DNA from 3 places in the Hydrogenophaga sp. LT287 genome. Region 2 is predicted to be linked to each of the others. Evidence: predicted binding sites of a transcription regulator. Region 2 holds the regulator's gene; each other region holds the start of a gene.
What was found. The regulator FNR, encoded in region 2, switches genes on or off when oxygen is low (the NO sensors DNR and NnrR bind a similar motif). The targets are predictions, from matches to a motif close to TTGATNNNNATCAA.

Region 1 (6,473 bases), on a different contig from region 2:
ATCACCTCAGACACGCCAAACATGCCCATGGCCAGCGCCACCAGGTTGATGCCGTCCATCAGTTCGGGTATGCCGAAGTCGAAGCGGGCCTGGCCCGAGTTGACGTCGGTGCCCACGGTGCCAAGCAACAGGCCCAGGATCACCATCGACAGGCCTTTGGCTGGCGAGCCCGACGCCAGCGCCGACGCCGCAATCAGGCCCAGCAACATCATGGCAAAGTACTCGGCGGCGCCGAATTTCAGGCCCAGCTCTGCAATGGCGGGTGAAAACAACACCAGCGCCAAAATGCCCAGCATGGAACCCACGAACGAGGCGATCGTGGTCATGAACAGCGCCACACCCGCACGGCCTTGCTTGGCCATGGGGTAGCCGTCCAGGCAGGCCACTGCCGACGATGGGGTGCCGGGCAGATTCAGCAGGATCGACGCGGTGGAGCCGCCGTATTGGGCGCCGTAGTAAATACCCGCCAGCATCACGATGGCTGCGGTGGGTGGGATGTGGTACGTGATGGGCAGCAGCAGCGAGATCGCGGCGAGTGCCCCGATGCCTGGCAACACGCCAATGAGCGTGCCCAGAAATACGCCGATGAAGCAATACAGCAGCGTGACCGGGTTCATCGCCGATTCAAGGCCGATCATCAGGCCGTTGAGAATGTCCATGGTGTTGTGTCTCTCAGTGTTGTGTGGTGTGAGCGGGCTGGGTGGTTCCGCCCATCAGGGGCTCCAGGGCCAGATGGGCAGGCTCATGCTCAAACCGAAGCCAAACACCAGGTAGGTCACAGCGGCCACGCCCCCGGCGATCATCAGACGGCCTTTGCCGCGCGTTTCGTTGTCGGCCAGCGTGGCCAGCACCACCGACAGCATGGTGGCCAAAATGAGACCCAGCACCTTCAGCGTGAGGGCAAACGCCACGATGCTGGCCATGATCAGCGCGAAAGTTTTCCACTGCACCGAGATGGCTGGCCCGCTGCGAAAGAAGGCTGGGATAGCGATCATGAGCCCAAGCACCGCCAGCAACGCACCCAGCGTGACCGGGAAGTAGCCTGCGCCCATGCGGTTGAGGTCGCCGAACTCGTAGCGCTGGGCGTAGACGGCGGCGAATGTGCCCAGGGCGGCCAACCCCAGGCCGCCGATCACGTCCTGCATGTCTTTCTGCTTCATTCTTTTGTCTCCTGGTTGACGTCTGTGGTGCGGCATTTTTCACATGTCGCTGCACACAGATTGGAAAGGCAAAACCTTCTGCTGTCGCTACGTAATTGCACTTAGCTTGTTCAGGGCACCGCAGCGCCTGCACGGCGTGCAGGCGTGGCGCCAGCGCGCAGGAGGTGGCGGGTTAAAATGCAGCCTGCGAGCCGGTGCTTCCCCGGCTCGCTTTTTTATTCACGGAAGCCATGTAGAGGACCACCATGTACAAAAACCTCGTGACCCGGCGCGCCTGCGCCTTGGCGGTTACCAGCTTTTTCTTTTCTTTTCCCCTCGCCACGACCGCACAGACGGCCGGCCAGTCGCCGCCGGGTGCACCGCTGAAGGCCGCGTTTGTGTATGTGGCCCCGCTCACCGAAGCGGGCTGGGTGCGCCAGCACGAGCAGGGCCGCCTGGCGGTGGCGGCTGCGCTGGGTAGCCAGGTGCAAACCCACTTTGTGGAAAACGTGGCCGAGGGTGCGGATGCCGAGCGCGTCATCCGCGACCTGGCGCGTCAGGGGCACGGCATTATCTTCACGCCGAGTTTTGGTTACATGGAGCCCACGCTCAAGGTAGCCAAAGAATTTCCGGGCGTGAAGTTCGAGTCCATCACCGGCTACAAAAATGCGCTCAATGTGGCCACTGCCAACGCGCGCTACTACGAAGGCCGCTACCTGGCTGGCATTGCGGCGGGCCGCATGGCCAGTCAGGCCGGTTACGTGGCGGGCTTCCCGATTCCCGAGGTGATTCAGGGCATCAATGCGTTCACGCTGGGCATGCGCTCGGTCAACCCCGCGGCCACGGTGCGGGTGGTTTGGCTGGGCGAGTGGTTCAACCCGCCGCGCGAACGCGACGCCGCCATGACGCTGATGAACCAGGGCGCCGAAGTGCTGGCGTTTCACACCGGCTCCACCGCGGTGATGGCCGCTGCGCAAGAGCGCGGCAAGCTGGCCGTGGCCTACCACTCCGACATGCGCAAGGTGGCGCCCGATGCGCAGGTGGTGGCCGTGACCCACTTGTGGGGCGATTACTACACCCGCCGCGTAAAGGCGGTGCTCGACGGCACCTGGCAGAGCGCCAGTGTGTGGGGCGGCGTGAAGGACGGCATGGTGCGTGTGGACGGTTTCGGCAGCAAGGTGCCGGCTGCTGTTCGCCAGGAAGTGCTGGCGCGCCAGGCCGATATGGCGGCCGGCAAGCTGCGGGTGTTTGCGGCCAAAACCGCGGTGCTCAGCAACGAGGGCCAGGTGGTCATCGGCGCGGGGCAGGCGCTGTCGGACGCCGACATTCTCAACATGAACTGGCTGGTGGACGGCGTGCAGGCCAAGCTGGGTCACTGACGGTTGGCGGGGTGTCTGCCGGCATGGCAACTATGCCAAGAGCGGTATGCCTGCGGGGCAGAACCCCGCTAAGCTCAAGGCCTTATGAAAGCCTACCGCGCCGCCGTTCTCCGTTTTGCCGACGACCAGACCCCCGTCTTCGAGCCCGATGGCCTGCTGGTGGTGGGGCCAGATGCCACCGGGCAGCGCGTGGTGCGCGCCGTGGGCGACCATACCGCGTTGGTGGACCGCTTCCCCGGTGTGGCCATTGAAGACCTGCGGGGCCACATCATTGCGCCGGGGTTTGTGGACATGCACATCCACTATCCGCAAACCGATGTGATCGGGGCGCCCGCGGCGGGCTTGTTGCCCTGGCTGGAAAACTACACCTTCCCGCACGAGTCGCGGTTTTCAGACATGGACTACGCACGCGGCGTGGCCGAATTTTTTCTGGACGAGTTGCTGCGCCACGGTGTCACCACGGCGCTGGCGTTTGCCACCTCGCACCCGAGTTCCGTCAACGCCATGTTTGAAGCCGCTCAGGCCCGGGGCGTGCGCCTCATCACCGGCAAAGTGCTGCAAGACCGGCACAGCCCCGACGGCGTGCGCGATGACACCGAGCAAAGCCTGATCGACACCGAAACGCTGATCCAGCGCTGGCACGGCGTGGACCGCCTGGGCTACGCCATCACGCCGCGTTTTGCGCCCACCAGCACGCCCGAGCAGTTGCGCGGCGCGGGCGAGCTGGCCGCCCGCTACCCCAGCGTCTGGGTGCAGTCGCATGTGGCCGAAAACCGCGACGAGGTGCAGTGGGTGGCCGAGCTTTTTCCGCACGCGCGCAGCTACCTGAGCGTGTACGCCGACTTCGGCCTGCTGCGCGAGCGCGCCATTTACGCCCACTGCATCCACCTGGACACGGCCGACCGTGCGCTCATGCAGCAAACCGGCGCCGCAGCCGCCATCAGCCCCACGAGCAATCTCTTTCTGGGCAGCGGATTTTTTGACTACGCCGCCGCCGACGCCGCGGGCATGCGCTACGGCCTGGCCAGCGACGTGGGCGGGGGCACCAGTTTTTCACCGTTTCACACCATGCTGGCGGCCTACTACGTGGGCCGTGAGGGACACACCAAGACCGGCCTGAGCCTGACCCCCGGCCAGCTCTGGTGGCAGCACACGGCAGGCGCCGCGCAGGCGCTGGGCTTGGGCGGCGTGGTGGGCAACTTGCAGCCGGGTTGCGAAGCCGACTTTGTGGTGCTCAACCCGCAGGCCACGCCGCTGCTGGCACGCAAGACCGCCCAGGCCAACAGCCTGGAAGAATTGCTGTTTGCGCTCATCGTGCTGGGCGATGACCGGGTTGTTGTCCGCACAGTGACGGGCTGACGCGTTCAGCGGTGCAGGGCTGCGTCCGTACAATCGGCAGCTATTCCACGGAGCACACCAGCATGAGTATCAAGAGCGACAAATGGATCCGCCGCATGGCCGAGCAGCACGGCATGATCGAGCCCTTCGAGCCGGGCCAGATCCGACAAAACGCCGCTGGCGAAAAAATCGTGAGCTACGGCACCAGCAGCTACGGTTATGACATCCGTTGTGCGCCCGAATTCAAGGTGTTCACCAACATCCACAGCACCGTGGTGGACCCGAAGAACTTTGATGAAAACAGCTTTGTCGACATCAACAAAGACGTGTGCGTCATTCCGCCCAACAGTTTTGCGCTGGCGCGCACCATGGAGTATTTCCGCATTCCGCGCAATGTGCTGACCATTTGCCTGGGCAAAAGCACCTACGCGCGCTGCGGCATCATCGTCAATGTGACCCCGTTCGAGCCCGAGTGGGAAGGTTATGTGACGCTGGAGTTCAGCAACACCACGCCGCTGCCAGCCAAGATCTACGCGGGTGAAGGCTGCGCCCAGGTGCTGTTCTTTGAGAGCGACAAGGACGACGTCTGTGAAGTCAGCTACAAAGACCGTGGCGGCAAATACCAGGGCCAGGTGGGCGTGACGCTGCCCAAGACCTGAGTGCCCGGGCTGGCATGGGCTGTTTGACATGCATCAAAGCGGCGGGGCAGCGCTCCGGCTAGCATCGCGCTTCCTGTTTGCGGGCACCCCCGGTGGTGTCGCTGCGTGTTCCTCGCTGGCTTTGGCTGGCGTTTGTGTGTACCGCACGCCTTCCGTGTGTGCTTCCCGGGACCTACCTCCCCATCTGCTCCATGTCTCACGTTTCCCCTTCGTTCCAGCATCCTGAACCCATTCCCTTGGGGCAGCCCCTGCCGCACCGCAAGGTGATCCGCGGCTGGCTGGCGCCCATCGTCGAGCGCCGCACCGCGCTGGCGGTGTTTTTGCTGGCCTTGGATCTGGTCATTTACGCGGCTCTCATGGCTGGCACCGTGTGGCTGGACGCCTGGTGGGCCAAGCTGCTGTGCGGCATGGCGGCGGGTTTCATGATCGGGCGGCTGTTTGTCATCGGGCACGACGCCTGCCACCAGAGTTACACCCCGCACCGCCGCCTGAACCGCGTGTTAGGCCGCATCGCCTTCACCGTGTCGCTCACGCCTTACAGCCTGTGGGAAGTGGGGCACAACGTGGTGCACCACGGGTACACCAACCTCAAGGGCGTGGACTTTGTGTGGGCACCGCTCACCAAAGAAGAGTTTGAAGCGCTGTCCCCTACCCGCCGTGCGCTGGAGCGGCTCTACCGCAGCGGCCTGGGCCCGGCGTTTTATTACCTGATTGAAATGTGGTGGCTGCGCATGTTCTTCCCGCGCAAAACCTACATGGGCACCCAGCGCAAAGAATTCATGTGGGACGGCGTGTACGTGGTTGCCAGCGCGTTGGTGTGGATCGGCGCACTGGTGGCCGCAGCGTTTGCCACCGGGCAGTCGGTGTGGGCTACCCTGGGCTATGGCTTTGTGGTGCCGTTTATGTTCTGGAACGCCATGATCGGCTTTGTGGTGTACGTGCACCACACGCACACCGCCGTGCAGTGGCACGACGAAAAAGCCGCCTGGGCCAAGGCCGCTCCGTTTGTCTCCACCACGGTGCACATGACCTTCCCCATGCGCATTGGCGCGCTGATGCACCACATCATGGAGCACACCGCGCACCACGTGGACATGAGCATTCCGCTCTACAAGCTCGAAGGCGCACAACAGGTGCTGGAAGAGGCCTTGCCAGGCCGCATCATCGTGCAGAAATTTTCGTGGGCCTGGTACTTTGACACCGCCCGCAAATGCAAGCTGTACGACTTCACCCGCCGCTGCTGGACCGACTTCCAGGGTCGCCCCACCAGCGACTTCAAGCCCGCCATGGTGTGAGGGGCGCGAGCGTCAAGCAACGCCTCTCGAATTCATAAAAAAAGCGCTGCATGGCAGCGCTTTTTTGTGTCGGTTGTGTGCTGCACTGGGCGCAGAGTCAGGGTTTTTTCAGCTCAAAGCTGATGCGCCGCACCTGAGCGTTAGCACCCGGAAAGTCCTGAAACACGGCCCGCACCAGGTAAGGCACCACCTCCACCAGATCGCCGTCACGGCCGTCGTGCACGGCGGTGGCCTCGAACACCGTGCGGGCCACGCCGGTGGGCGCTTGGGCTGCCGTGATGCGCACTTGCAGCCGACTTTCCTGCACCGTGCGGGTCACCTCGCGGTCGCCCACGTAGCGCACGCCCATGGGGTCGGGCACCCAGTGGCCACCCAACAGCCGCCCTTGTGCATCGCGCCAGGGCGGCACGTACACCCACTGGTCGCTGTACACCGCTTCCAGCCGCTTGCGCTCGCGTTCGCTCAGCGTGGCCTGCAGCTGCACCACAAACGGCCCTGTCTCTCCCGCAGGCGCAGGCTGCAAACCCAGGCGCTCCAGCTCGGTGGCCACCAGCGCCTGGTAAGCCGCCATTTCAAGTTCCCTTTCAGGCTCGGCCGGCGCGAAGCTGAAGCGCTGGCCGGCTGCGTCGGCTGGCCACTGGTTGAAACGGGTCACCTTGGCTG
Region 2 (6,473 bases):
CGGTAAGCGATATGGATGTGCCGATGGAGAACAGCGCCATGATGGCAGCGCCCTCTGCTGCATTGGCCGACAGGGACGCCACCAGCAAGGCCGAATACAGCAAGCCACAAGGCATGAGTGCCCAAGCGACACCCAACACCACAGGTGCGCGCTGTCCCAGGGAGGCCATCACAGGACGGGCCTTTCGCCAAATCGATTGACCGAGGTTTTCAATCCAGGCGGGCTGGCGGGCCTGCCAGATCAGCACGGCACCGAGCAAAAGAGCGGCCACATGGAACATGGTCCACACAGGGCGCAGCACCGCGGTGTTGGTGCCCAACCAGGCCAGGCCTTGCACCGAGCCGGCGGCAAAGGCGCCGAAGAGTGCGTAGCCCAGCATGCGGCTGAACTGGAAGGTCCACAGCGCGCGGGTGCTGCGCTCACCCGCCGCACGGCTGATGCCCGCGCAAGCCGCGCCGCACATGGCCACGCAGTGGGGCCCGCCCGCGAGGCCCATGAACAGGGCCGTGATCGCCATTGAAGTCTGCATAAGTCACTGTAGCGCAGGCCGGGCACGGGCAACGCCTGCGCCCGCGGTATCCCGCTGAACGCTCAGATGATTTTCGAAAAACGCGCCCGGTCCAGGTCAACCTGCAGGTTCTTGTCAAACACCATAGCGATGGCACGCACGAGAAACCAACCTGTAGTCGTGACCTCGACGCCCGTGTCATCCATGGTGACCAACCCGCTCTCTACAAAGCCGGACAACACTTCCAGCTCACGCGCGAAGTAGGACTTGAAATCGATCAGGTGGCCGAGCTCGATGGATTCGTATTGCAACTGGCCTTGGCACATGAGCGACATGATGACGGAGCGTCGCAACAGGTCATCCCGCGTCAACGCCAGGCCGCGCACGATGGGCAGACGCCCCTGGTCCAACGCGTCGTAGTACTCGTCGAGCGTTTTGGCGTTCTGGCTGTAGGTGGCGCCAATGCGTCCGATGGCCGAAACGCCCAGAGCGATCAAATCGCAATCGGGCTGGGTGCTGTAGCCCTGAAAGTTGCGGTGCAGACGACCTTGGCGCTTGGCCACGGCCAGTGCATCGGTGGGCAAAGCAAAGTGGTCCATGCCCACATACACATACCCCGCGTCCATGAACGCGTCCAGCGAGGCCGACAGCATGGCCAGCTTGTCGCCGCCGCTGGGCAGTTCGGCAGAGATGATGCGGCGCTGTGGCTTGAACCGCGAAGGCAGATGGGCGTAGGCATACAGCGCAATGCGGTCCGGACGCAACTCGTTGACCTGGGCCAAGGTGCGCGCAAAAGATTCCGGGGTTTGCAGGGGCAAACCGTAGATGAGGTCCACATTGACCGACTCAAACCCGATCTTGCGGGCGGTTTCCACCAGGGCAAAAACCTGTTCAGCGGGTTGCACCCGGTGCACCGCTTTTTGCACCGCCGGATCGAAATCCTGCACACCAAAGCTCAAGCGGTTGAAGCCCAGTCTGGCCAACGTCTGCAACCGCTGGTCGGTCACCGTGCGAGGGTCCACTTCAATCGAATACTCACCACCCGGCACCAGCGTGAAATTGCGCCGGATCATCGACATCAGGTCTTCCAGCTCGGCATCGGACAGAAAAGTGGGGGTACCGCCGCCCAGGTGCAGCTGCGACACGCTGTGACCTTGCCCGAAGTGCTGCACCTGCAGCTCCACCTCACGAGACAGATAGCGCAGGTATTCGGCTGCACGTTCGTGGTGCTTCGTGATCACCTTGTTGCAGGCGCAGTAGTAGCAGACCGACTCACAAAACGGAATGTGCACATACAGCGACAGCGGCAGCGCCATGGAACCCACTCGGCGCTGCTCCAGCGCTTGTATATAGTCTTGCTCCGCGAAAGCTTCGACGAATCGGTCTGCCGTCGGGTACGAGGTGTAACGAGGCCCAGGAATGTCGAATCGCTTGAGCAACTCGTTGGAAATAGCATGACTCACAAACAGTTCTCCAGTTCTGAGGGCTGAATGTGCCGCATGAGCGCGCCAGCGCCTTTGATCTTGATCAAGGCCTCGGTCGGACCGGGGGTTGTCCCCAGGATTGCCCCCAGACTCCAGACCGGCCTTTTCTCGACAGTGCTCGGGCCGATGCGTTAAGCTAACCCCGCAATCCTGGAAAAATTATGGACATTCAAAGCATCAAAGTCGCCTGCTCAAGCTGCAACCTGCGGGAGTTGTGCCTGCCCATGGGTCTGAACAGCGAAGAGATAGACAAGCTCGACGCGGTGATTTCCACACGCCGCCGCATCAAGCGCGGCTCCGCGCTCTTCAACACGGGCGACAAGTTCACGTCGCTATTTGCCGTTCGTTCTGGTTTTTTTAAAACCTGCGTTACTACCGCAGACGGCCGTGACCAGGTGACCGGCTTTCAGATGACGGGAGAAATCATTGGCCTGGACGGCATCGTCAGCGACCACCACTCGTGCGACGCGATTGCACTGGAGGACGCCGAGGTGTGCGTGATGCCTTTTGACCAGGTGGAAGAGCTCTCACGCGAATTCACCACCCTGCAACACCACGTCCACAAGATCATGAGCCGCGAGATCGTGCGCGACCACTCGGTGATGCTGCTGCTGGGCAGCATGCGCGCCGAAGAACGGCTGGCGGCTTTCTTGCTCAATCTGGTCCAGCGGCTTCATGCCCGCGGGTTCTCACAGTCCGAGCTGATTTTGCGCATGACCCGCGAAGAGATCGGCAGCTACCTGGGTATGAAGCTCGAAACGGTGAGCCGCACTTTCTCCAAGTTCGTTGACGACGGCATTATCGAAGTGAAACAGCGCTATGTTCACATCAAGAGCACCGAAGGGCTCAAGCAGATCGTGAATCCGCAAACTTGCCGCTGAATCCACCGCGACACACAACGAAAACCTGGGCGAATGCCCAACAAAAAAACCCCGGACAGGCGCATACGCCTCTCCGGGGTTTTTGTTGGCGCTGAAGGCGCTAGCCGTTTCAGCCGCAGCGACCGTTCTTGGCGCAGTCGGTTGGTCGCTCGTCTGCGGGTATCGGGCAACGGTTCACCTCAAATGGCGACATGGCGAGCAAAGTTGTCAAGGCGCTGGAAACCATGGTTGCACCCCAGAACACAAAGAACGCGAGGGTGTAAACCGCTTCCCGCGACAGGGCCAGAGGAGAGCCAAACCAATGCAGATCGCTGGGATCGACAAAAGCAAACACCACCATTTCCAGCACCGCGGCCACCAAAAAAGCAGGCCATGCTATCCACATCAAACGCTGTGTCCACATCGGTGCGGCTCCTCTTCCATATCTGGTTTTGTTAAAGCGACAAGCACCCGGGTACAGCTGCACCGGTAGCCAGGCTGGCCATTATTTTTCAGAGGGCACCAAAGGTGAAGCCGCATGGTTTCGACCCTGATTGGCTGGCTGCACAGCCATCAGCGCATCGATCCTTGCTTGCCCCTCCAGTGCCAGTGCCGCCCTGCGCTCTCGCTCGTAGACCTCCTTGTCAAGCACCGGATCCTGGTCCATCGACGAAATGACCACCATGGTGCTGGTCGCTATCACCCCACACAACAGAAGAGCCGGCACGAACACCACATGTGGAATTCTCCACCAGGGGGTATTTTCATGGCTTGGGGGCTGGGTCAAGGGCGCGTTGCTCATGTTGTAGCTCCGAAATGGGAATGTCAAATGGCGCTGAATGTCGTCAGCGCGGGACCAGGAAGGCAGCTTTCTCGGAAACCTCGACTGGCTCGTCACCAACCGAGCGGATGCTGAACTGGATGGGGTGCGAGCCCGGGTTTGCAGCATCCGGCGGTATCTGAACCCGAATCACGGCCGAGCGGACCTCAGTGGGCAACACCTCGACTTTGTTTTCCGAAGCAATGGTGACACCCGACAGGCCGGACACCGTGATGACGTAGCGCTGTGTGGATTCGGTGGCGTTCATGATTTGCAGCCGGAAGACGTTTTCAATGCGTCCTTGCTCCACCATGCGGGCCAATGCGCCCCGGTCGCGGATCACGTCCACCTTGAGCGGCTTGCGCATGAACAAGCTGACCATCACAGCCAGGGTGATGGCCAGCAGGATACCGGTGTACACCAGCACCCTGGGTCTGAACGCTCGCTTGATCATTTGAGCCGTGGTCCAGCCCTGAGCAACCCCATTCTCGGTGGAGTACTTGATCAAGCCGCGCGGATAACCCACCTTGTCCATGACCTCGTCACACACGTCAATACAGGCACCGCAGCCGATGCATTCGTATTGCAGACCCTTGCGAATGTCGATACCGGTGGGGCAGACCTGGACGCAGAGCGTGCAGTCAACGCAAGAACCCAACCCCAGCGCCAAGGGATCGGCCTTTTTCGATCGCGGACCGCGGGGCTCACCACGCTTTTCGTCGTAGGTGACGATCATGGTGTCTTTGTCAAACATCGCGCTCTGGAAACGCGCGTAGGGGCACATGTACTTGCAGACCTGCTCGCGCATGAACCCTGCGTTGCCGTAGGTGGCAAAGCCGTAGAAAAATACCCAGAAGGTTTGCCAAGGGCCCAAAGACGCGGCCAGCGACAAGGCAGCCAGATCGCGGATGGGCGTGAAATAGCCTACGAAGGTGAAGCCTGTCCAGAGCGCAAAAGCAATCCACAAGGCGTGCTTAAGCCACTTTTTGCCCAGCTTTTGCGCGGAAAAATCAGCCTGATCCAAGCGCATACGGGCCGAGCGATCGCCCTCGACCTTTTTTTCGATCCAGAGAAAAATTTCGGTGTAGACCGTTTGTGGACACGCATAACCACACCAGAGGCGACCCGCCACGGCCGTGAACAAGAACAGGGCCAGTGCAGAAATGACCAACAGCCCGGTCAGGTAAATGAAGTCCTGCGGGTACAGCACCAAGCTGAAGATGTAGAAGCGACGGGCTTCCAGGTCAAAAAGAACCGCTTGACGAGCGTTCCACTCCAGCCAGGGCAAGCCGTAAAACACAATTTGTGTGATCCAGACCGTGATCCAGCGCCAGTTTGAGAACATCCCCGATACAGAGCGCGGGTAGATCTTTTGCCTCGCGGCATACAAAGAAACCATCTCTTCATCGTCGTCTTTGGCGCCCCGAGGGGACACAGCAACGATGGGAATGATGGGCTTGCTGGCGTTGCTGTCTGGTGTGTCGGAACTCACGAGGAACCCGGAAAGGAAGGCAAAAAAGTAAGGGCGGCGGTCATCACAACCGCCGCGGTCTCAGGGGCACAGAGTGCTTAATTGGCCGGCTTGTTGGACATGCCCCAGACGTAGCCGCTGAGGACGTGAATCTGCGCCTCATTGAGCAACGCCGACTGGCCGGGCATTTGGTTGTTGATGCCGTTGTTGACGGCGCGGATGATGGCCTCTTCGCCCCAGCCGTGCAGCCACACACCGTCGGTCAGGTTGGGTGCACCCATGGCGATGTTGCCCTTGGCGTCCATACCGTGGCAGGCTGCGCAGGAGCCAAAGCTGTTCTTACCCTGCGTGGCACGCACGCTGTCGTGCGGGCTGCCCGACAAGCTGAGCACATAGTGAGCCAGGTTACGGACCTCTTCCGGACCACCCACTGCGGCGCCCATGGGCGGCATCACGCCGTTGCGGCCCTGAGCGATCGTGGTTTTAATGGCTTCTGGATCGCCACCATACAGCCAGTCGCCGTCGGTGAGGTTGGGGAAGCTCTTGGCGCCACGGGCATCTGAACCGTGGCACTGGGCACAGTAGTTCATGAACAAGCGCTCACCCACAGCCATTGCCTGGGTGTCGCCAGCCAGCTGCTCGGGCTTCATCTCATTGAACTTGGCGTAGATGGGTGCGATGGCTTCCTGAACCTTGTTCACCTCAGCGGTGTGTTGCCCCTGTGACGACCAGCCCAGCACGCCCTGGTATTTGCCAAACGTGGGGTAAAGCACGCCGTAAGCCAACGCGAACACCACGGTGATGATGAAAAGGTACACCCACCAGCGTGGCAAGGGGTTGTTCATCTCGGCCAGGTCACCGTCCCACACGTGACCGGTGGTGTTGTCGGCAAGTGTCGCCGCTTTGGTCGTGCCGCTGATCCACAGCAGGATCAGACAGGCGATGATGCTGACCAGCGTCAGCCCGGCCACGTAGTAGTGCCAGAATTCACTTGTAAAGTCGCTCATGATGTTTCTCTTGTTGGTGCCGCGGTTTAGTCTTCGTTGAAGGGCAGCCGAGCTGCCTCATCAAAGTTGGCCTTGTTGCGTTTGGACCAGGCCCAGACCACGATGCCAACAAAGGTCAGCAGGCTGACCACTGTGACGATGCTGCGCAGGTCGTTGATGTCCATGACGAAGCTCCGTGTTTATTTGCGAGCGGTGCCCAGCACCTGCAGGTAGGCGATGACGGCTTCCATTTCTGTCTTGCCCTTGACCTCTTCCGCCGAGGCAGCGATCTCTTCGTCGGTGTAAGGCGCGCCCAGGGTGCGCAGCACTTCCATGCGCTTGGG
Region 3 (6,473 bases), on a different contig from region 2:
GTGGGCACCGCCATGGTGACCATCAGCACCGAGAAGACGCGGCGCGGGCCAAAGCGGTCCAGCGCCATGCCCACCAGAATGCGGGCCGGTATGGTGAGCGCCACGTTGGCGATGGCAAACAGGCGCAGGTCGTCTTTGGTCAGCCAGTTGGCCGACTTGAGAATGGACGACGCCAGCGGCGCCATGTTGAACCAGACGTAGAAGCAGATGAAGAACGCGATCCACGTCAGGTGGAGCGCCTTGATTTCCCGGTTCTTGAACCGGAAGATGTCACTGACTTGCATGATGAAACCTCGTTAGCTCAGCGCGCTCAGTCGCCGTGGGTGGGGACGATCAGCAGCGGGCACATGACGCGGCGCGCCAGGAAGGCGCTGACCGAGCCAAAGGTCATGTGGTCGAACTCTTCCACCAGCGCGTCCAGCCGGCGCGTGATGAAGTTGCCGTCGGGCTTGTAGGAGTGGCGGGCCATCACCAGCACGTCGGGGCGGCGCTCTTCGGTGGCGCGCAAGATCATTTTTCGGGCATCGCCCTCGGCAAACAGCACCTTGGCAGGGAAGCCTGCGGCCGACAGCTCGGCGGCGGCGGCCTCGGCACCGGCTTTTTGTTCCTTGAACTGCGCGTCGAACATCTCGTCGCCCGCGCTGGTGGTGCTGCCGGGTTCCTCGATGACGGAAATGAGCGTAACGGTGGGCAACTCGTGGGCAAAGAGCCGCTTGACGGCGTCGAGCGCGATGCGCGCATTGCGCGAATGGTCGTAAGCCAGCATGACTTCCATGTTTTTTTCTCCAGTGGATACGGACGGATCAGCCATGTCGTGACCCGGCACGCCGCCACGCGGCGGCGGTCTGTCGGCGGGTGACACGGAACCCGGCGAGCAATAGCCCTATTCGGACCAGGGTGACCGCTCAACTGTGCGGCGGCAGCGCCCGCCTGAACATCCTTCTTTGGCACGCGGACGCGTTCCACACGGACGATGGTCCGCGCATGGCCATGCTCCTAAAGAACTACTCAGTCGCTCAGATGGATGTGACGCAACCGGTGGATGGCCCGCGCGGGAACCTAGCGGGCGAGCGCGGCCCTGTAGACCCGGCCCGGTGGAGTCTGAAGGCCGTTCGGGCTGAGCCTGTCGAAGCCCTTCGACAGGCGATTAGCCGCGCAGACCCTGGTGCACGGCGTACACCGCCGCCTGCACCCGCGAGGTGAGGTGGAGCTTGCGCAGGATGTGCTGCACATGGATCTTGACCGTGGTCTCGGCGATGTCGAGCTCGCGGGCGATCAGCTTGTTGCTGTCACCGCGCGCAATCAGGGCGAGGATCTCGCGCTCGCGGGCCGACAGCTGGGCCAGGCCGTCGGTCTTGCTGGCGGTGGGCGCTTGCAGGGGCGCCGGCGCGGTGGGCACATCACCGTCCTGCGCGCCAGACTGGCGGGGCAGCTGGTTGCGAAACGCCTTGAACAGCTTGGTCATCATCTCCGGGCTGATCACCGACTCCCCGTCGAGCACCTTGACGATGGCGTCACCGAGCTGGTCGGACTCCACCGTTTTGAGCAGGTAGCCGTCGGCGCCGGCCTGCAAGGCAGCGGCCAGGTCGTCCTCGTTTTCGCTCACGGTGAGCATCAGGATGCGCATGTTGGGCGCGGCCTCTTTGAGCCCACGGACCGCGTCGACCCCACGCACACCGGGCAGGTGGTTATCGAGCAGGGTCACGTCGGGCCGGTGGCGTTCCACGCTGCGCAGGGCTTCGCCTGCGTCAGCGGCTTCGGCCACAACCTCGAAGCGCTCGTCTTGCGACAGCAGGGCGCGCAAGCCGCGGCGAAACAGGGTGTGGTCGTCCACCAGCAGCAACTGGATGCGGGGAGGGTGTGGCTGTGTCATGGGGTAGGCATTCGGTTTTCGGCAACAGCAAAGGGGTCGGCCGGCAGGCTCAGGCCCACCGTGCTCGTGCCGTTGGCGGCCACGGGGTACGGCGGCAGGGTCAGGGTCACGGCGGTGCCGCCGGCGGGGGCAGAAGCCACCTCCACCTGGGCACCGATGCGCTCGGCGCGTTCGCGCATGATTTTCATGCCCACGTGGGTCGGGCCATGGACGTGTGCGGCGTCAAAACCGGTTCCGTTGTCGCGCACGGTCAGGCGCCACCGTGCGCCCTTGACGACTTCCAGACTGACGTGGCTGGCGTCCGCGTGCTTGCGCACATTGGACAGGGCTTCCTGAATCACATGCAGCACCTGCACCTGCACGTCGGGCGGCAGTGGCAGGCCTTGCCCGTCCATCTGCAGGCGGGTGGGCAGGCCGGTCTGGTGCTGGAACTTCTGCAGGGTTTCCTGCAGCGCGGCTTCGATGTCGTCGGTATTGGTGCGGGTGCGAAAGTGCACCAGCAACTCGCGCACGTCGTGGATGCTTTCGCGCAGGCCCACGTCCAGCTCGTCCAGCGTGGTCTGCACCTGCACCGGCTGCTCTTTCTGGACCGCCGTGCGCAGCAACTGCACCTGGATTTTGAGAAACGCCAGCGACTGGGCGATCGAGTCGTGCAACTCGCGGGCGATCAGGGCACGCTCTTCAGCCACCGCCGCCTCGCGCTCCAGGGCCGCAGCGCGCAGGCCCTCGAGGGCGCTGGCGAGGTGGCTGGCCAGCGCGTCCAGCAGTTCGGTTTCGTCGGCATTGAGCGCGATCTCGCCACGAAAGAACAGATCGATTTCGCCGATCAGCCGCTGCTGCAGGCGCACCGGCACGCTCACCACGTTCTGGTAGCCCACCTTGGCACAGTGCCGCATGGGCGCTGCGTCGTGGCTGTGGATGGGGATCACGCGGGTGCGCGCGTCGGGCTGCAAGTTGCCGCAAGCGCAGGCCCCGGCCAGCAGGCTGCGCTCTTCTTCCATCATCTCTTGCGGGAAGCAGTCGGACGCCAGCATCAGGTAGCGCTGGTTGGCTTCGTCCGACCAGCGCACCGCCACCGCATCGGCCTTCATCACCTGGCGCACGCGCTGCGAAAACCCGCGCGAAAGCTCCTCGATGGTGTTGGCGCTGGCCAAAAATGCACTCACTTCGTACAAGGCCTCCAGCCGGGCGCGCTGCGCTTCAATGCGGCGCGTCTTCAGCTCCACCTTGCTCTCCAGCCCTTCGTACAGCGACTGCAGCGTGGCGGCCATGCGGTTGAAGCCGGCCGCGACCTGGCCAAATTCGTCGTGCGTGTTCACCGCTACCCGCACCGAAAACTCACCCGCTTCCAGCTGGCGCAGACCCTGTCGCATGTTGGCCAGCGGGTTGATGACAAACCGGTAGCCGGTGTAGAGCATGAGCACGGCACCCCCGATGGCCAGCGCCATCATGAGGAACTGAAACAGGTTGAGGATGGCGGTCAGGCCCGAAAGCTCGTCTTCGATGGCATGCACAAAGCGGTCGATCGCGTCCACAAACACGCCCACGCCCTGCTGGGCCGATTCGGTGGTGACGTCACCTTGCAGCCACAGGCTGCGCTGCACCTGCCAGAGCGACTGCACCGACGCGAACTCGCGCCTGACGCCCGCTTCCCAGGGCACAAACAGCGGGCGGCTCGGGTCGCCGCTGCGCAGCAAGGCCAGGCTTTCATCGAACTGGGTCACCAGGGCCACCACGTCGGCCGGTGGCGCCTGGGCCTGCACCGCGCTGGTGATGCGCCAGGTTTGCATGCGCATGCGCCCAGCCTCGTTGACCGCGGCCGCGCCGCCTTCGAGCTGCCAGGTGACCCACAGCGTGAGCCCGATGGAGGTCAGCGCCACGATGAGAAAACCGGCGCCGAGGCGAACCAGTTTGGTGGACAGGGAGGCGCTAGATGGCATGTTCATAGGTTAGCGGCTTTCCTGGCGTCCGGATACACGTGCCGGGCTCACGGCACCGGCCCGAACCACCGTCACAGCAACGCCAGACGCGGCAACCCGGGCACCACGCGCATGGGCTGGCCCAGCCGCGCGCCCTGGGGCTGCGCCATGGGCGCCACCAGGTCGGCCAGCGTCACACCGTCCAGCACCTGCAGGTAGCTCGCCATGGCCTGCTGCAGCGCCCCTTTGAGCCGGCAATAGCCGTCGAGACGGCAGCTGTTGTGCTCGGCGTCGAAGCATTCCACCTGCGTGAAGTCGGTTTCGGTCTGGCGCACCACGTCGCCCAGCACAATGTCCTTGGCGGGTTTGAGCAAACGAAGGCCACCGCCGCGCCCGCGCGTGGTTTCCAGCAGGCCCATGCCCGAGAGCGTCATCACGATCTTGGTGAGGTGGCTGCGCGAGATGCCGTGGGCCTCGGCAATTTCGCTGATGGTGGCGGGCTGCTCGCGCTGCGCGCAGGCGGCACAGTACATGAGCACCCGCAGGCTGTAGTCGGTCCAGTTCGTCAAACGCACGCCGCATCCTCCCAATGACCGATGGTCTTTTGCCGTTTCTTAACATGCATGTTTGATGGATTTTATGCGCTAATATATTCACACCAAATGAACCTTTAAGGAACACAGACCATGAGCCACGCCGCCACCCTGGACCACCCCACCGACGACCGCGCCCAGCAAGCCATCGGGCAGATCGCCGTCAACCTGCCCGGCTCCACCGCCGTGTTTCGCCGCCTGAAGCTCGACTTCTGCTGCGGTGGCCAGGTGGCGCTGCAAGCGGCCTGCGAAGCCAAGGGCCTGCCACTGGACGCGGTGCTGGCCGAACTCGCGCAGCTCGACCGCCCGGCGGCACAAGCGGCGCCGCAGGCGCCCGGCGCGATGATCGACCACATCCTGGCGCGTTACCACGCGGTGCACCGCGAGCAACTGCCCGAACTGATCCGCATGGCGCGCCGGGTGGAAGCTGTGCACCGCGACAGTCCCGACGTGCCGGTGGGCCTGGCCGCGCACCTGGAGGCCATGGAGGCCGAGTTGCTGGAGCACATGGAAAAGGAAGAAACCGTGCTGTTTCCCATGCTCAAGGCCGGCGGCACGCCCATGGTGCGGCACCCCATTGCCGTGATGCGCGACGAGCACACCAGCCACGGCGAACAGCTGGAACGCCTGATGGCCCTGAGCCGCGACGCCACACCCCCTGCAGGAGCCTGCAACACCTGGCGCGCACTCTACGCCGGCATCGCCCAGCTGTCGGACGACCTGATCAACCACATCCACCTGGAAAACAACCTGCTGTTTCCGCAGTTTGAACCCCAGGCGACCGCCTGCTGCCCCTGAGAACAAGCCGCTTGCGCCAGATCAAGCCATGAGCACCTTGACGTGGGTCAAGGTTTCAAGGCGGTGCCGCTGGTAACTTTACGCCCGCTCCATCAGCGGATGGCGGCACGATCGAAAACGGATCCACTCGACAAGCCATGGCCCTTGACACCAAGACACCCGGATCCGCCGCCATGGACCTCGTCTGCCCCGCCGGCAGCCTGCCCGCGCTCAAGGCCGCGGTGGACAACGGCGCGAACTGCGTCTACCTCGGCCTGCGCGACGCGACCAACGCGCGCAACTTCGCCGGCCTGAACTTCGACGACGCGGCCATCGCCAGCGGCGTGACCTACGCCCACGCGCGCGGCAGCCAGGTGTTCATGGCGCTCAACACCTACCCCCAGGCGGCACACCCGGAACGCTGGCGCGAGGCGATGGACAAGGCTGTGCATCTGGGCGTGGACGCGGTGATCCTGGCCGACCCCGGCCTCATGCAATACGCCACGCAGCGCCACCCCAAGCTGCGGCTGCACCTGTCGGTGCAGGGCTCGGCCACCAACCCCGAGGCGATCAACCTCTACCACCGGCAGTTCGGTATTTCGCGTGCGGTGCTGCCACGCGTGCTCTCGCTCGATCAGGTGCGCCAGGTGGTGGGGAAGACGCCGGTGGAGATCGAGGTGTTCGGCTTCGGCAGCCTGTGCGTCATGGTGGAAGGTCGTTGCGCGCTGTCGTCCTACGTCACCGGCGAATCGCCCAACACGCACGGCGTGTGTTCGCCCGCCAAGGCGGTGCGCTGGCAGGAAACCCCGCAGGGCCTGGAGTCGCGGCTCAACGGGGTGCTGATCGACCGCTACGCCGCCGGCGAGAGCGCCAGCTACCCGACGCTGTGCAAGGGCCGCTTCGACGTGGAAGACGAGCACAGCGACTACGCCATCGAAGAACCCACCAGCCTCAACACCTTGTCGCTGCTGCCGCAGCTGCTGCAGATGGGCGTGCGTGCCATCAAGATCGAAGGACGCCAGCGCAGCCCGGCCTATGTGGCGCAGGTGACGAAGGTGTGGCGCGAAGCGATCGACGACTGCCTGGCCCAGCCCCAGCACTACACGCCCAGAAGCGCATGGATGGTCTCGCTGGACCAGGTGGCCGAAGGCCAGCAGCACACGCTGGGCGCCTACCACCGCAAATGGAAGTGAGCTTGGGATGCCCCCCTGCGCCGCTGCGCGGCTTCCCCCAAGGGGGACGCACCCCTGTAGCCCGGCGAAGCCGGTTCCACGGGTGCCCTGGATGGGGCACGCGCCCCGGCGACTGGGT

Region 1: AC0GNR_RS11520 (fatty acid desaturase) is a predicted target of FNR. The motif match lies at 4,539-4,552, and genes of this name have one in related genera.
Region 3: ubiU (ubiquinone anaerobic biosynthesis protein UbiU) is a predicted target of FNR. The motif match lies at 5,221-5,234, and genes of this name have one in related genera.

What each region holds. Positions count from the first base shown of each region.
Region 1 covers NZ_JBVPZC010000013.1:42,818-49,290, reverse strand. The annotation lists gene AC0GNR_RS11545 (tripartite tricarboxylate transporter permease) at 1-659, opposite strand, end outside; gene AC0GNR_RS11540 (tripartite tricarboxylate transporter TctB family protein) at 714-1,160, opposite strand; gene AC0GNR_RS11535 (BMP family ABC transporter substrate-binding protein) at 1,406-2,518, shown strand; gene guaD (guanine deaminase) at 2,603-3,877, shown strand; gene dcd (dCTP deaminase) at 3,940-4,515, shown strand; gene AC0GNR_RS11520 (fatty acid desaturase) at 4,707-5,810, shown strand; gene AC0GNR_RS11515 (DUF4136 domain-containing protein) at 5,908-6,473, opposite strand, start outside.
Region 2 covers NZ_JBVPZC010000018.1:51,088-57,560, reverse strand. The annotation lists gene AC0GNR_RS13620 (sulfite exporter TauE/SafE family protein) at 1-517, opposite strand, end outside; gene hemN (oxygen-independent coproporphyrinogen III oxidase) at 592-1,971, opposite strand; gene fnr (fumarate/nitrate reduction transcriptional regulator Fnr) at 2,154-2,873, shown strand; gene AC0GNR_RS13605 (hypothetical protein) at 2,983-3,276, opposite strand; gene AC0GNR_RS13600 (hypothetical protein) at 3,358-3,654, opposite strand; gene ccoG (cytochrome c oxidase accessory protein CcoG) at 3,698-5,071, opposite strand; gene ccoP (cytochrome-c oxidase, cbb3-type subunit III) at 5,242-6,150, opposite strand; gene AC0GNR_RS13585 (cbb3-type cytochrome oxidase subunit 3) at 6,177-6,314, opposite strand; gene ccoO (cytochrome-c oxidase, cbb3-type subunit II) at 6,330-6,473, opposite strand, start outside.
Region 3 covers NZ_JBVPZC010000007.1:19,173-25,645, forward strand. The annotation lists gene AC0GNR_RS07760 (MFS transporter) at 1-284, opposite strand, end outside; gene AC0GNR_RS07765 (universal stress protein) at 311-775, opposite strand; gene AC0GNR_RS07770 (response regulator) at 1,148-1,873, opposite strand; gene AC0GNR_RS07775 (type IV pili methyl-accepting chemotaxis transducer N-terminal domain-containing protein) at 1,870-3,819, opposite strand; gene AC0GNR_RS07780 (RrF2 family transcriptional regulator) at 3,885-4,367, opposite strand; gene ytfE (iron-sulfur cluster repair protein YtfE) at 4,479-5,183, shown strand; gene ubiU (ubiquinone anaerobic biosynthesis protein UbiU) at 5,321-6,355, shown strand.